3 regions of the Pseudomonas monachiensis genome follow, and region 3 is predicted to be linked to each of the others. Evidence: predicted binding sites of a transcription regulator. Region 3 holds the regulator's gene; each other region holds the start of a gene.
What was found. Region 3 encodes FliA, which starts transcription of late flagellar genes. Its sites were predicted from a motif close to CTAAAGTTTNNNNNNNNNNNGCCGNTAA; they were not measured.
Positions count from the first base shown of each region.

Region 1: a site for FliA is predicted at 2,201-2,228, ahead of ACMDB8_RS03400 (methyl-accepting chemotaxis protein). Genes of this name have one in related genera too.
Region 2: a site for FliA is predicted at 2,360-2,387, ahead of ACMDB8_RS22360 (flagellar protein MotY). Genes of this name have one in related genera too.

Region 1 is NZ_CP178857.1:776,981-782,483, reverse strand. Features, by position in the region: gene ACMDB8_RS03400 (methyl-accepting chemotaxis protein) at 79-2,109, opposite strand; gene ampE (regulatory signaling modulator protein AmpE) at 2,389-3,225, opposite strand; gene ampD (1,6-anhydro-N-acetylmuramyl-L-alanine amidase AmpD) at 3,222-3,782, opposite strand; partial or broken gene ACMDB8_RS03385 (DUF1631 family protein) at 3,956-5,242, opposite strand.
Region 2 is NZ_CP178857.1:4,995,751-5,001,253, forward strand. Features, by position in the region: gene ACMDB8_RS22355 (argininosuccinate synthase) at 42-1,259, opposite strand; gene ACMDB8_RS22360 (flagellar protein MotY) at 1,389-2,294, opposite strand; gene pyrC (dihydroorotase) at 2,454-3,500, shown strand; gene rnt (ribonuclease T) at 3,497-4,174, shown strand; gene ACMDB8_RS22375 (peroxiredoxin) at 4,263-4,865, opposite strand; gene ACMDB8_RS22380 (bacterioferritin-associated ferredoxin) at 5,176-5,394, shown strand.
Region 3 is NZ_CP178857.1:1,608,578-1,614,080, reverse strand. Features, by position in the region: gene ACMDB8_RS07185 (chemotaxis protein CheA) at 1-1,587, opposite strand, end outside; gene ACMDB8_RS07180 (protein phosphatase CheZ) at 1,642-2,430, opposite strand; gene ACMDB8_RS07175 (chemotaxis response regulator CheY) at 2,452-2,823, opposite strand; gene fliA (RNA polymerase sigma factor FliA) at 2,991-3,731, opposite strand; gene fleN (flagellar synthesis regulator FleN) at 3,728-4,558, opposite strand; gene flhF (flagellar biosynthesis protein FlhF) at 4,675-5,503, opposite strand, start outside.

The DNA.
Region 1 (5,503 bases), 830 kb from region 3:
ATCAATGTGACTGAAAGATCGCTTTCATTGGATCGCCGCCCGGAGCAAGCCCGCTCCCACAGGGTACCGAGGAGAATTTCAGACCCGGAATGCGCTGATCAACTGCTTCAACTCCACGACCTGGGCCGACAACGCCCGGCTGGCATCTTCGGTCTGATGTGCGCCTTCAGCGGTACGCTCGCCGGCGCGATTGATCTCGACGATGTTCTGGTCGATGTCGTGGGCCACGGCGGTTTGCTGCTCCACGGCCGCGGCAATCTGCTGGTTCTGGTCGACGATCATGCCGACCGCGCCCAGGATGTTTTCCAGCGCCCGCTGGACCTTCTCCGACTGCCCGACCGTGCCGCTGGCCATTTCATGGCTGGTGCCCATGGCCTTGACCGCCGCGCCGACACCGCCATGGAGCCTGGCGATCATCTGCTCGATTTCTTCGGTCGATTGCTGGGTTCGTTTGGCCAGGGTCCGGACTTCATCGGCTACCACTGCGAAACCACGCCCCTGCTCGCCGGCCCGTGCCGCCTCGATGGCGGCATTGAGCGCCAGCAGGTTGGTCTGCTCGGCGATACTCTTGATCACTTCGAGCACGCGGCTGATGGACTGGCTGTCGCTGGCCAGTTGGTTGATCACCAGTACCGATTGATCGATCTCGTTGGCCAGCGCGGCAATGCTGCCTTGTTGCGACTCCACCAGGCCGCGGCCACTGATGGTTTCATCGTTGACACTGTGGGCACTGCTCACCGCCGCGGCGGCACTGCGCGCGACCTCCTGGGATGTGGCCGACATCTGGTTCATGGCCGTGGCCACTTGTTCGATCTGCGTGCGCTGCCCGGCGACGGCCTGGTTGCTTTGCGCGGAAACGCTTTCCACTTGCCCGGCCTGACGCTCGACTTCACTGACGGTCTGCCCCACCCGCTCGATCAGGTCATGGATTTTTTTCACGGTGCCGTTGAACACCTCGCCCAACTCCCCCAGCTCATCACGGCTATGGGCGCTGAAGGTCACGGTCATATCGCCGGCCGCCACCTTGTCCATCACCGCGCCCAGGCGCTTGAGCGTGGTGCGGGTCGAGACGTAGAACGCGCCGTAGAGATAAAAGATCAACACAAACACGACTGACAGCGCCACGGCCTGCAAGACCATGTGCGTGCGGTTCTGCTCCAGGCGTTGCTGCAACTGCGGGCCCAGATACTTCAGGGTGGCTTCGTTGAGTTGGTAGGTCTGGTCCATCAGGGCGCTGACCTGATCGTAAAAACCCTGCCACGGCGCGTCGAGGGTATCGGCCATGACCACTTGTTCTTCGAACAGCTCGCTGGCTTTCTTCAAGGATGCCCGGCTGCTATCGGCCTGAGCGGCCAGGTTATCGCGTGCGGCTTTGCTGGAACCCAGGGCATCCTGCAACTTCAGGCCATACTCGGCCTGGAGCTTTTCAATCTGCGCCAGCAACTCATCGAAACGGGTACTCGAAGCCGAGTTGATGAACCCCTGCCCCAACGAGTAAGACCCCATTGCCCGACCTTCGCCCAGGAGCTGGGTGACTCGTGGCGTGACGAGGGTGACGAGCTCACTCAACTGGCGCATGTCGCTCTGGTTGTCGCGACTGAGGCCGGACTGACTGGTGATGAGCTGGCTGAAAATCTGCGCGCTGCCCACCAGCTTGCCGATCAGGGCACTTTTGCTTTGCAGGGAGTTTTCCGTTTGCTGGGCCTTGAACGCGGCGATCATTTCATCGCGTTTGCCATCAAACACCGCGACCTGCTCCGGGTCGCTGGTCATCGCCGCCAGCCCTTGCAGGCGAGTCAGAATACTCTGCTCAAGGGCGCTGATCTTCGATTCGACATTGCCGGCCTTGCCGGATTGGCCGAGGCTGACATTGATCTGCACCAGGTTGTTCAGGGTTTCCAGATCACGCCGCAACGCCAGGCTGCTGCCCAACAGGTCGAGACTTTGCAGTTCGATGCGCGTGCCCTGGAATTCGCGGTAGGAGTCACGCACCAGATAGAAGTTGGTCACCAGCATCGGCACCAGGAACAGTACGCTGATCAGGCTGAACTTCATGCCGAAGCTCAGGCGGTTCATCAGTGCGACAGCGGGATAGAGCAAGCTCTTCACTGGATGTCTCCCTTCAGTTTCTTATTTTTTTTATTGGCAGGCGCAGACAGACGGCAGATAGCCACTATTCGACGCTATCTCTGTATAACTTAAATCGGCAGGAGGTTTTGTAACTTAAGGTTAACGACAGCGCGAAGCCCTACGACCAAGTAATCGCCCCTGTGGCGAGGGAGCTTGCTCCCGTCCGGCTGCGCAGCAGTCGTTGTTGAATTGAATGGGGGGCGACTGCGTCGCCCAGCGGGAGCAAGCTCCCTCGCCACAATGGCTCTGACTGCTGGACTAATGCAGGACCGTCCACAACGCAAACCCGGCATACCAGAGCACCGCCGCACGTAGCAGCAGCGCCCAGATACGGTCCAGATTGTTGATACCTTCCACGCCAGCCACCGGCGCCGGAATTTCACCGGCCACCAGCCCGACTTTCACGATCAATTGCGCGGCGCTGATATTCCAGTTCAGCAGCTCATGCAGCATGACCCGACTGACCGCGACAAAATTGCCGACCAACGCCAGGCTCGCCGCCAGAAGGCGCACCGGCAACCAGTCGAAGGCGTGACGCAGTTGCCCGGCGCGCTCGACCACCGCCGGGTTTTTCCCGTGCTCTTCGGCCAGCGCCAGCAGGCGATAACTCAGCGCCGCGACCGGACCCAACAGGAAGTACCAGAAAATCACCGCGAAAAAGCTCTGGTAGGCCTCCCACAGCAAATGCCCTTCGACCTGTTCCAGTAGCTGTTCACCATTGTCTGCGCAGATATCCAGGTCGCGCTTGGCGACATGGGCCGCCGCTTGCAGGTCCTCCCGACGCCAGGCATCGCGGAACGGCCCGAGATCGCCCAGCAGATCACCGCGCCCCAGGCTGTAGATCACCACCAGCAAATGAATTGGCAACGCCAACAACCCATAGGCCACCGGCTCGATGACAACCAGCAGCAAAGCCAGCAACGCCACCGGCAACAAGACCAGTGCCGCCAGCACCAGCCATGGTCGGTTCGAAAGTCGCGGGCTGGCTTCAAGCTTGTTCAGCTCGTGTGTCCAGCCATTATCACGCTGAACCCGATGGCGCAGGGCCGAGAACTTCTCGATCCACACCGCCAACAGCAACACCAGAAAACTCATCGTCCTTCCTCTTGTGCCAGGGCGGCACGATAGCGTGCCCAGTCGAACGCCGGCCCTGGATCGGTTTTGCGCCCCGGTGCAATGTCACTGTGCCCGCAGATGCGCTCTGTGGTGATTGCCGTGAACGCCTGTTGCAACTGGCGGGTCAGGGCTGTCAACGCGCTGTATTGCGCGTCGGTGAACGGCAGATCATCCGTGCCTTCGAGCTCGATGCCCACGGAAAAATCGTTACAGGTTTCCCGCCCCTCGAAGCACGAGACACCCGCATGCCACGCACGCTCAAGGCACGAAACAAACTGGGTGACAGTACCGTCTCGCTCGATCAGAAAGTGCGCCGACACCCGCAAATCCGCGATCCCTTCAAAATAGGGGTGTTCGGTGACATCCAGACGATTCTGGAAAAACTCCTGCACCTTGCCGGTGGCGAACTGCGCCGGCGGCAGGCTGATGTTATGGATCACCAGCAGGGAAATTTCGCCTGTGGGGCGCGCATTGAAGTTGGGTGAGGGGCAGACATGCGCACCCTGAATCCAACCGCTCGCGGGGTCCAACTGCATACCGATTCCTTCAATGTCGACAGTATTGGCACAGTATGCCGCGATAATCCCCCGGGGCGCGATCACTTGCCGCGATTGAGACGCTTTAGGTTGCCGATCACCGACTCCAGTGCCCGCTCGAACAGCAAGGTATCGTCAAGCATTCGCGCCACGCCGTTGCGCAGCTCCGGGGCCAGCTCGGTGCGGCTGCGCTCGTCCTGGGTAAACGCGAGAAAATCAGCCAGCAATTCGGAAAATATCGCCGGGTCATCGACAAAGTCATTCAACAGGCGCTGTACGACCTGGTCGATGCGCACGTAGAGGCTGTCACGGTCATGATCGTCACAGGCTCCCCACCCCATGGCCGCGTTGGCGATTTCGTTGAGCAGACGTCGCGCCGGATGACTGCTGCGGCTGAAGAAGCTCTTGTCGAGCAGCGCCACCTTGACCAGTGGAATCTGCAATCGGCCGACCAGTGCCTTGAGGGAGTCCGGCAGGTTGCGATCATCGAGCATGCATTCGAAAAGCAGGGCGACCAGGTTGATCACATCCTCATCGGCCTCCCCGAAAACCCGCGACCTGCCGCTTTTGACGCTGACCCGGGTCAACAACAGTTCGAGTTGGTTGCGCAGATCGAAATCATCGACGGCCGCCGGTGCCGGCACGTATTGCTGCAAGTGCGAAAGCAGGCGCAACAGATCTCGCGTGGAAATCGGATCGGGGCCCTCGTCGGTCAGTCCGCCCGTGACGCTTTGGTCAGGTCGGTCCGTGGTGCGACGCACCGGGGCCGGTTTCAGGTCGGGCAACACACCGGTGGCGAGCAGCAACTGATTGGCTTCTGCGTAAAGCTGATCGACCTCGCTGAGGACATAGCGCTCAAACAAAGTGAGGATGATCAGCTTGACCTTGATCTCCAGCCCCAACTGGCGTGCGGCTTGCAAAAAGTACTCGCAGAACATCGCCGGACCCAGGGGATTGTGCAGATCGCCCGGCTCCTTGCCCAACAAGGCACAGAGCCGGGCCGTCAGTTGGTCCAAGGCGAAACCGTCGCGGTCCAGCACCCGGTTGACCATCGCTTGCACCGCGACCGTGCGCTCGCGCTCGTCATCGGGTTGCACCGTCGAGGTATTGGTATCCAGGGTCTGGGGCAAAGCCGCAAGCACGCTTTCGTATTGGGCGAGACGGATAAACGCGGCGAAAAACTGTTCGAGAAAAACCCGTTCGATGCTTTTGCGCTTGAGGCGCAAATCGCGCATCGCTTGAAAGAAGATGTTCTGTTCGACGTCACAGTGGGCGCGGTCGGCCATTTCGAAGAGGGTGTCGTCGGCGTTATCGAACAACGCCTGCAATCCGTGCCGCAGCTGTTGCGCGGCCTTGTCGCGAACCTGGAGAAGAATCGCCGGCAGGCGGGCGAGTGGCGAGTGAGCCACCTGGTCGGTAGTTGCCTTGTGCAAAGGCACTACATTCCCGTCGTTGTGCATTCGGTCTCCCAGGAACGGTTTTGCTTCGACTCGTCAAACTCATGACGTCAAATACAAGGCGGATTATCTTGAAAAGCTCCCCTTTGCGCCAGAAGACTCTGCATCAGCTCTCAAACAGGCGTTTGCTCGGCAACAATGAACAACGCGACAACGGCAGGGATTCGACCAAATGCAGGCGCCAGTGCCAACGTAACGCTCTGATGCCTTGGGTTGGTCCGTGCCATGGCCCTATAATCGAGCCACTTTGTTTGTGGAGTCCGT
Region 2 (5,503 bases), 2.9 Mb from region 3:
GTCGAGGACGAGGCCAGGTAACCATCACGATTTCAAAGGTCTCAGAACAGCTTCCGGCCTTTGTTCGCCGCAATGCGCATGCGCAGGGCGTTGAGCTTGATGAAGCCCGCTGCATCCGCCTGGTTGTACGCGCCGCCATCTTCTTCGAAGGTCGCGATATTGGCGTCGAACAGCGAGTCGTCGGACTTGCGGCCAGTGACGATCACATTACCCTTGTACAGCTTCAGGCGCACAACGCCGTTCACGTTGACCTGGGACGCATCGATCATCTGTTGCAGCATCAGACGCTCAGGGCTCCACCAGTAGCCGGTGTAGATCAGGCTGGCGTACTTGGGCATCAGCTCGTCTTTGAGGTGAGCCACTTCGCGGTCCAGGGTGATCGATTCGATCGCACGGTGGGCACGCAGCATGATGGTACCGCCAGGGGTTTCGTAGCAGCCACGGGACTTCATGCCCACGTAGCGGTTCTCGACGATGTCGAGACGGCCGATACCGTGCTCACCACCGATACGGTTCAGGGTCGCCAGCACGGTGGCCGGAGTCATTTCGACGCCGTCCAGCGCGACGATGTCGCCGTTGCGGTAGGTCAGTTCCAGGTACTGCGGCTTGTCTGGAGCGTTTTCCGGAGAAACGGTCCAACGCCACATGTCTTCTTCGTGCTCGGTCCAGGTGTCTTCCAGCACGCCGCCCTCATAGGAGATGTGCAGCAGGTTGGCATCCATGGAGTAAGGGGACTTCTTCTTGCCGTGGCGCTCGATCGGGATCGCGTGCTTATCGGCATAGTCCATCAGCTTTTCACGGGACAGCAGGTCCCATTCGCGCCACGGAGCGATCACTTTCACACCTGGCTTCAAGGCGTACGCACCGAGTTCGAAACGAACCTGGTCGTTACCCTTGCCGGTGGCGCCATGGGAAATGGCGTCTGCACCGGTTTCGTTGGCGATTTCGATCAGGCGCTTGGCGATCAGCGGACGAGCGATGGAAGTACCCAGCAGGTACTCGCCTTCGTAAACGGTGTTGGCGCGGAACATCGGGAAAACGAAATCGCGCACGAACTCTTCGCGCAAGTCGTCGATGTAGATCTCTTTGACGCCCATGGCCTGAGCCTTGGCGCGTGCAGGTTCGACCTCTTCGCCCTGCCCCAGGTCAGCGGTGAAGGTCACCACTTCACAGTTATAAGTATCCTGCAGCCACTTGAGGATCACCGAAGTGTCCAGGCCGCCGGAATACGCCAGAACGACCTTGTTTACGTCCGCCATGCCATCACTCCACGGGGTTCTACGGAAAGCCGGGAAGTCTACCGCTCATGCAGAATAATTTACAGTGGCGCGACAGCTTATGACGACGAAGCGACAGATTATGTCGAGAGGGCGACGATGACCAAAGAGTCAGGAAGTTGCCGATGTGGCCGCTTTCGTCGCTTGCGGGGCGACTTGTTCCACTGGTGCTCCGCGCTCCAGGCGTACCGCTACTCGACGGTTCTTCGCACGGTTGATGTTGTTGGTGTTAGGCGCCACCGGATAACGCTCGCCATGGAAACGCAGGGTGATTTGCGACTCCTGGATGCCGTTGGCCTTGAAGAACTCCATCACTGCCAGGGCTCGGCGCCGCGACAGGTCGCGGTTGGTCAGGCGGTTGCCGCTGTTGTCGGAGTGCCCGTCGAGTTCAATGTGATTGACCGTCGGATCGGCCTTCATGTACTCCAGCATCACCTGCAGTTTGGCTTTTGCGGTGCTGTCGAGTTCGATTCCGCCGCCGGGGAAGCCGATTTCGGATTGCTTCACCTGTTCGAAATTCTGTGGCAACAGTTTCGCCACACAACCCTGGTAGTCGGCAAACGCTTGGGTGAACCTGACCGGTAACAAGCGTACTTCCGACACCCGCCCATCCCCCGAAGAATGTCGAACCACCGGGCTGCGACCGTCCATCAGGCCACTGATCAGACGCCCGGCCTGAACCTGTGAGCTGTTGAACAATACGTTGCCACTGCCGATTCTCACCGTGCCCAGGTTGATATCGTCACGACCCGGCTGCCACGGCGCGGCAGCGGCCAGCAAGGTCGCCGAACCACCGCCGATCATCGGGTTGTAGGCTTTCAGACGAAACGTCGCCTGCTCGCCGGCACGACGCACGAACTCGCCAGAGCCGAAGTCGGTAACCGGCTGAGTCAGGCGGCATTCGAACTTGTCGCCTTCGACCGTCCACTCAATGTTCTCCAGACGTGTCTGGAAAGTGAGCGCCATCGCCGGAAGGCTGGCAAACACACTGAGCAAGGCTAAATAACGCTGGCGCACGGGAGGCTCCACTGGTTTCTACAACAAAAAGACCGACACACACATGTTTACGGCATACCTGTTGGATATCGGAAGCTTCCTGCAAAACTTGATAGCGAGTGCCTGCAAGAGTCTTTTCCGGTAGCATTCCCTTGAGTTTGACCCGCCTGGAATCCCCTCATGTCCGACCGCCTGACCCTGCTGCGTCCCGACGACTGGCATATTCATCTTCGCGATGGTGCCGTGTTGACCAATACCGTCGCGGATGTCGCGCGCACCTTTGGCCGCGCCATCATCATGCCCAACCTGGTTCCACCGGTGCGCAATGCGGCCGAAGCCGACGGCTATCGCCAGCGGATTCTCGCTGCTCGCCCGGCCGGCAGCCTGTTCGAGCCACTGATGGTCCTGTACCTGACCGACCGCACCCAGCCCGAAGAAATTCGCGAGGCCAAGGCCAGCGGATTCATTCACGCCGCCAAGTTGTACCCGGCCGGCGCGACCACCAACTCGGATTCTGGCGTCACCAGCATCGACAAGATCTTCCCTGCACTCGAGGCCATGGCCGAAGTCGGGATGCCGCTGTTGATCCACGGTGAGGTCACCCGGGGCGATGTCGACGTGTTCGACCGCGAAAAAATCTTCATCGACGAGCACATGCGTCGCGTGGTCGAGCGTTTCCCGGCCCTCAAAGTGGTCTTCGAACACATCACCACCGCCGATGCCGTGCAGTTCGTCAACTCGGCTTCGGCCAACGTGGGCGCGACCATTACCGCGCATCACCTGTTGTACAACCGCAACCACATGCTGGTGGGTGGGATCCGGCCGCACTTCTATTGCCTGCCGATCCTCAAGCGCAATACCCACCAGGAAGCCCTGCTCGACGCGGCCACCAGCGGCAGCGAGAAGTTCTTCCTCGGCACCGACTCGGCCCCCCACGCCCAGCACGCCAAGGAAGCGGCCTGCGGTTGCGCCGGTTGCTACACCGCCTATGCGGCCATCGAGATGTATGCCGAAGCCTTCGAACAGCGCAATGCGCTGGACAAGCTCGAGGCCTTTGCCAGCCTCAATGGCCCTCGGTTCTATGGCCTGCCGGCCAACACCGATCGCATCACCCTGGTCCGCGAAGAGTGGACCGCCCCGACCAGCCTGCCATTTGGCGAGCTGACCGTTATCCCGCTGCGCGCCGGTGAAAAACTGCGCTGGCGCCTGCTGGAGGAACACGCGTGAGTGAAGACCATTTCGACGACGAACTGGAAGGCAATGGCGGCGGAGGCGGCCCGCGTCATCCAATGGCGGCCAGGTTCCGTGGTTACCTGCCGGTAGTCGTCGACGTAGAAACCGGTGGCTTCAATTCGGCCACCGACGCCCTGCTGGAGATCGCCGCGACCACCATCGCCATGGATGAAAAGGGTTTTGTTTACCCCGATCACACCTACTTCTTCCGTGTCGAGCCGTTCGAAGGCGCGAACATCGAAGCGGCGGCCCTGGAGTTCACCGGGATCAAGCTTGATCACCCGCTGCGCATGGCCGTGAGTGAAGAGTCTGCCCTGAACGATATCTTCCGCGGCGTGCGCAAGGCCCTCAAGGCCAATGGCTGCAAACGGGCGATCCTGGTCGGGCATAACAGCAGCTTCGACCTGGGCTTCCTCAATGCGGCGGTTGCGCGGCTGGACATGAAGCGCAATCCATTCCATCCGTTCTCCAGTTTCGATACCGCAACGCTCGCCGGCCTCGCTTACGGCCAGACCGTGCTGGCCAAGGCTTGCCAGGCAGCAGACATCGACTTCGACGGTCGCGAGGCTCACTCGGCTCGCTATGACACCGAGAAGACGGCAGAGCTGTTCTGCGGCATCGTCAATCGCTGGAAACAGATGGGTGGCTGGGAAGATTTCGACGACTGAGTCGGTCCCGGTGTTATCCCGCCCATAAAAAAACCGGCCTCGATGGCCGGTTTTTTTGTACCTGCTTTTTATAGCTGGAGCGTGCGCCTTACAGAGCGGCAGCGTGCTCGGTCAGGTAAGCGGCAACGCCTTCTGGCGAAGCGTTCATGCCTTTGTCGCCTTTTTTCCAGTTGGCAGGGCAGACTTCGCCGTTCGCTTCGTGGAATTGCAGAGCGTCGACCAGACGGATCAGCTCTTCCATGTTACGGCCCAGCGGCAGGTCGTTGATGATCTGCGAACGGACAACACCCTTGTCGTCGATCAGGAACGCGCCACGGAAAGCCACGCCGTCAGCGGACTGAACGTCGTAGGCCTTCATGATGTCCTGCTTGATGTCGGCAGCCATGGTGTAGCGAACCTGGCCGATACCGCCATTGTTCACTGGAGTGTTGCGCCATGCGTTGTGGGTGAAGTGCGAGTCGATCGAAACAGCGATCACTTCAACGTTGCGGGCCTTGAAGTCAGACATGCGGTTGTCCAGAGCGATCAGCTCGGACGGGCAAACGAAGGTGAAGTCCAGTGGGTAGAAGAACACCAGGCCGTATTTGCCTTTGATCGCCGAGGACAGGGTGAAGCTGTCAACGATCTCGCCATTGCCGAGTACGGCCGGTACGGTGAAGTCAGGGGCTTGTTTGCCTACGAGTACGCTCATTGGATATCTCCTGGTGTAATAACGTGAGAAACAGGTTTCGCATCAGCCTGCCACCCTGAGGCGACAGCCCTGTGACACGATCCCCGGTCGCAAAAGACCGGCCATCATACACCGCGTGTTTGAGCTGGCTTAGCTGTTTTTCCCCGTACGATGAAATCGCCGACGGTTTTGTTTCACCGATTTGCCAGGTAGACCGTTCGTCAGCCATACCCTTTTATGACGAAAAGTGCCCTGAAACCACTTTGACAATCATTCTCGTTAACATTAAGATCCATCGCAATTGAGTCACAATCAGCGACGGTCCTTCCCTATGTATGTTTGCCTCTGCACTGGTGTCACCGACGGTCAAATCCGCGATGCGATCTATGAAGGATGCTGCAGCTACAAGGAAGTCCGTGTGGCCACCGGCGTTGCCAGCCAGTGCGGCAAATGTGCCTGCCTCGCCAAGGAAGTGGTCCGCGAGACCCTGACCAAGCTGCAAACGGCCCAGGCTGCGATTCCTTTTCCAGCAGAATTTACAGCCGCTTGAATATCGAATTTCAAAGAACCGGACATATGTCCGGTTTTTTTATGCCTCAAAATCAACTAGTTATGCCCTAGACGCGGAACACAAACATTCTTATTCCGATTAATTTTCA
Region 3 (5,503 bases):
CATGCCTTTGCCGTCATCGGAGATCGACAGCAGGATGTGATCGCCCTCCTGCTCGGCCGCCAGGATGACCTTGCCGCCACGGGCCTTGCCCGAGGCTTCGCGCTCTTCCGGAGATTCGATGCCGTGGTCGACCGCGTTGCGCACCAAGTGGACCAACGGATCGGCCAGGGCCTCGACGAGGTTCTTGTCGAGGTCGGTTTCTTCACCGACCAGTTCCAGGTTGATCTCTTTCTTGAGCTGGCGAGCCAGGTCGCGGACCAGGCGCGGGAAGCGTCCGAAGACTTTCTTGATCGGTTGCATCCGGGTCTTCATGACCGCGGTTTGCAGGTCGGCGGTGACCACGTCGAGGTTCGACACGGCCTTGGACATGGCTTCGTCGCCGCTGTTGAGACCCAGGCGGACCAGGCGGTTACGCACCAGCACCAACTCGCCGACCATGTTCATGATCTCGTCGAGACGCGCGGTATCGACACGCACGGTGGTCTCGGCTTCGCTCGCCGGTTTTTCCGCAGCAGGCGCGGCCGGGGCGCGGGCAGCAGCCGGTGCGGCGGCGGCCACAGGGGCCGGTGTTTCGGCTTTTGGCTCAGGAGCCTTCGCCACGGGTTTCGGCGCGGCTGCCTTGGCGGCAGGTGCCACAACCGAGGCGTTGGCGCCGGTTGCCGTTCCAGCCGTTGCGCCCACTTCAGTGAACTTGCCTTTGCCGTGCAATTCGTCGAGCAGCGCTTCGAACTCGTGATCGGAAATCAGATCGCTGCCGGCCGCCACCGCGCTTGGTGCCGCAGGTGCAGGCACCGAAGCAATGGCCGACTCCAAAGCCTCGACAGCAAAGTTACCCTTGCCGTGCAGTTGGTCGAGCAGTGCTTCGAATTCGTCGTCAGTAATATCGGAACTGTCGCCAGCCGCTTTCGGCACTTCTGGCGCAGCGGTCGCCGGGACAACCGCGTCAACGGCGAACTGGCCTTTACCGTGCAGTTGATCGAGCAACGACTCGAACTCGGCATCGGTGATTTCGTCGCTGCCAGCGGCATTGCCGGCGGGCGCTGGAGCAACCGTCGGGGCCTCGGCCTGGGCCTTGACGGCGTTCAGCGAGTCCAGCAGTTGTTCGAATTCGGTGTCGGTGATGTCGTCGGAACCGGATTCGGCCACCGGTTCTTCAATCACCTCGGCGACGGGCGCAGGCGCCACTTCGTCAGCCGATTGCGGCTCGGCCAACCGGGCCAGCGCCGCGAGCAGTTGCGGTGTCGCGGCCGTGATCGGGCTGCGTTCGCGGACCTCGCTGAACATGCTGTTCACCGCGTCCAGGGCTTCGAGAACCACGTCCATCAGTTCCGAGTCGACGCGACGCTCACCCTTGCGCAGGATGTCGAACACGTTCTCGGCGATGTGGCAGCACTCCACCAGCTCGTTGAGCTGGAGGAAGCCGGCGCCCCCTTTTACAGTGTGAAAACCGCGAAAAATTGCATTGAGCAGATCCGCATCATCCGGACGGCTTTCCAGCTCGACCAGTTGCTCGGACAGTTGCTCTAGAATCTCGCCGGCCTCAACCAGGAAATCCTGAAGGATCTCTTCATCGGCGCCGAAGCTCATTAAGGGGGTGCTCCTACAGGTCTAAAAACCCAAAAAACCTAAAATTCTAAAACTCTAAAATCCCAGGCTGGATAACAAATCGTCCACATCGTCCTGACCGGACACAACGTCTTCTCTTTTATCGGCATGAATCTGCGGACCTTCACCCTGAGAGAGATGTTTTTGTGGATCTTTTTCAGCAAGCATCGCTTCACGGTCATGTTCGATGCCCGCAAAGCGGTCCACCTGGCTGGCCATCAGCACGAGCTTGAGCAGGTTGCTTTCGACTTCGGTGACCAACTGGGTCACACGCTTGATCACCTGGCCTGTGAGGTCCTGGTAATCCTGGGCGAGCAGGATGTCGTTGAGGTTGCCCGACACCGCGCGATTGTCCGTGCCGCTGCGCGTCAGGAAGCCGTCGACCCGCCGGGCCAGTTCACGAAACTCTTCGGCGCCGACTTCGCGGCGCATGAAGCGCCCCCAGTCCGCGCTCAACACCTTGGCTTCATCGGCCAGGCCATTGACCAGCGGCGTGGCATTTTCCACCAGATCCATGGTGCGGTTGGCCGCCGCCTCGGTCAGCTTGACCACATACCCCAGGCGCTCGGTGGCGTCGGTGATCTGCGACACTTCTTCGGCTTGCGGCATGTGCGGGTCAATCTGGAAATTGACGATCGCGCTATGCAGCTCGCGAGTGAGCTTGCCCACTTCCTGATACAGGCCGCGGTCACGGGTCTGGTTGAGCTCATGGATCAATTGCACCGCGTCGCCGAACTTGCCTTTCTCAAGGCTCTCGACCAATTCGACGGCGTGTTTTTTCAGGGTCGATTCAAAATCGCCCAATGAAGTTTCGTTATTGCCCATAGCTCCCCCGTGGCGCACTCATCAACCGATGCGTTCGAAAATCTTCTCGATTTTTTCTTTCAACGCCTGGGCCGTGAAGGGCTTGACCACATAGCCGTTAACGCCGGCCTGGGCCGCTTCGATGATCTGCTCGCGCTTGGCTTCAGCGGTCACCATCAGCACCGGCAGGTGCTTGAGCTTTTCATCGGCACGCACGTGGCGCAGCAGATCGATACCGGTCATGCCAGGCATGTTCCAGTCCGTTACCAGAAAGTCGATGCTTCCGCTGTTGAGCACCGGAATGGCGGTAGTGCCATCGTCGGCCTCGACGGTGTTGGTGAACCCAAGGTCACGCAGCAGGTTCTTGATGATCCGCCGCATCGTTGAGAAGTCATCAACGATGAGGATTTTCATGTTCTTGTCCAATTCGACCTCCAAGCAGTCTTAAACGCGCCCAGCACCTGGACGCGCCATTTCAATCAATCCGGCAAAGCACTCAATGACTGTCTGGAGCACAACAGATCGCGACCGGCGCAGTTCAACACCACACCAGCCTCGTTCGCAGTGTCCCCACACTGCCTTCAGCGCGCTCGCCACTCCCCCAAACGCCCCCGCAAACGGGCCGCGCACTGGCTGTGTAACTGGCTGACCCGCGATTCGCTGACCCCCAGGACCTCACCGATTTCCTTGAGGTTCAACTCTTCGTCGTAGTACAGCGCCAACACCAGTCGCTCACGCTCCGGCAAATTGGCAATCGCATCCGCCAGCGCCGCCTGGAAGCGTTCATCCTCCAGGTCGCGTGACGGCTCGAGATGAGCACTCGCGCCATCCTCGTGCAGCCCTTCGTGTTCGCCGTCCTGCAACAGATCGTCGAAACTGAACAGCCGGCTGCCCAGGGTGTCGTTCAAAATCCCGTAGTAATCGTCGAGACTCAATTGGAGTTCGGCCGCAACTTCGTGATCTTTAGCGTCACGGCCGGTTTTCGCTTCAATCGAGCGAATGGCATCGCTGACCATGCGCGTATTGCGGTGAACCGAACGTGGCGCCCAGTCCCCCTTGCGCACTTCATCGAGCATGGCGCCGCGGATTCGAATGCCCGCGTACGTCTCGAAACTGGCGCCTTTGCTGGCGTCATATTTGGTCGACACTTCAAGCAGGCCGATCATCCCGGCCTGGATCAGGTCTTCGACCTGGACACTGGCCGGCAAACGCGCCAGCAAGTGGTAGGCAATGCGTTTAACCAGCGGCGCGTAACGCTCGATCAGCTCGTACTGCGCATCGCGTGCCGACTTCTTGTAGAGGTTGTAGCCGCTGGCTGTCATAGAACAGGTCCTGCTGTCTGCTGCACGAGCCGCTCGACGAAAAACTCCAAGTGTCCGCGCGGGTTGGCCGGCAGCGGCCAGGTATCGACCTTCTGCGCGATGGCCTTGAACGCCAGCGAGCACTTGGAACGCGGGAAGGCCTCGTAGACGGCGCGCTGCTTCTGCACGGCCTTGCGCACGCTTTCGTCGTAAGGCACCGCACCAACGTATTGTAGGGCGACGTCGAGGAAGCGATCCGTGACCTTGGTCAACTTGGCGAACAGGTTGCGTCCTTCCTGCGGGCTCTGGGCCATGTTGGCCAGGACGCGGAAGCGGTTCATGCCGTAGTCGCGGTTCAGCAACTTGATCAAGGCGTAGGCATCGGTGATCGAGGTCGGCTCGTCGCACACCACCAGCAGCACTTCCTGGGCTGCGCGGACGAAACTGACTACCGAGTCACCAATGCCCGCAGCGGTGTCGATCACCAGTACGTCGAGGTTGTCGCCAATATCACTGAAGGCCTGGATCAGGCCGGCGTGTTGCGCGGGGCTCAGATGCACCATGCTCTGAGTGCCGGATGCGGCCGGAACGATACGGATGCCGCCGGGTCCCTGCAGCAATACATCGCGCAGTTCGCAGCGGCCTTCGATCACGTCGGCCAGGGTACGTTTGGGTGTCAGGCCCAGCAGAACGTCGACGTTCGCCAGTCCAAGGTCGGCGTCCAACAGCATGACGCGCCGGCCAAGCTCGGCCAAAGCCAGGGACAAGTTCACTGACACATTAGTTTTCCCGACGCCACCTTTGCCGCCGGTCACCGCGATCACCTGTACGGGATGCATGCTGCCCATGTTATTTCTTTACCTTGTCTTGCATAGACGGAGGCCACATTACTGGCTGCGCGTTCACAAACGGAACAATGCATGGCAGACCATCGATGTAGGTACAAAAACTGTTCATTTTTACCTCAGCCAACCTGCTTGGTCGGACTGTGGTAGATGTCAGCGAACATGTCAGCCATGGCTTCTTCGCTGGGTTCTTCCTGCATTTGTACGCTCACGGCGCGGCTGACCAACTGGTGACGACGCGGCAGATGCAAATCATCCGGGATCCGCGGGCCATCGGTCAGGTAAGCCACCGGCAGTTCATGACTGATGGCAAGGCTCAACACCTCGCCCAGACTTGCCGTTTCATCCAGTTTAGTCAGGATGCAGCCTGCGAGCCCACAACGCTTGTAACTGTGATAAGCGGCCGTTAGAACCTGTTTCTGGCTGGTGGTTGCCAGGACCAGATAATTTTTCGAGCGGATGCCGCGACCGGCCAGGCTTTCGAGCTGCATGCGCAGGGCCGGATCGCTGGCCTGAAGGCCCGCGGTATCGATCAGCACCACGCGCTTGCGCAGCAATGGCTCCAGCGCCTGCACCAGGGACTGGCCCGGATCGACGTGGGTCACCGACACATTGAGAATGCGCCCCAGGGTCTTGAGCTGCTCCTGGGCACCGATGCGGAAGCTGTCCATGCTCACCAGCGCAATGTTCTGCGCGCCGTACTTGAGCACGTAGCGGGCAGCCAGCTTGGCCAGGGTGGTGGTCTTGCCCATGCCGGCAGGGCCGACCATGGCAATCACACCGCCCTCTTCCAGCGGCTCGACTTCCGGGGTAACGATCATGCGCGCCAGGTGCGCGAGCAACATGCGCCAGGCCTGACGGGGTTCTTCGATTTCGGTGATCATCGCCAAAAGGTCACGTGACAGCGGGCCGGACAGGCCGATGCGTTGCAGGCGACGCCAGAGGTTG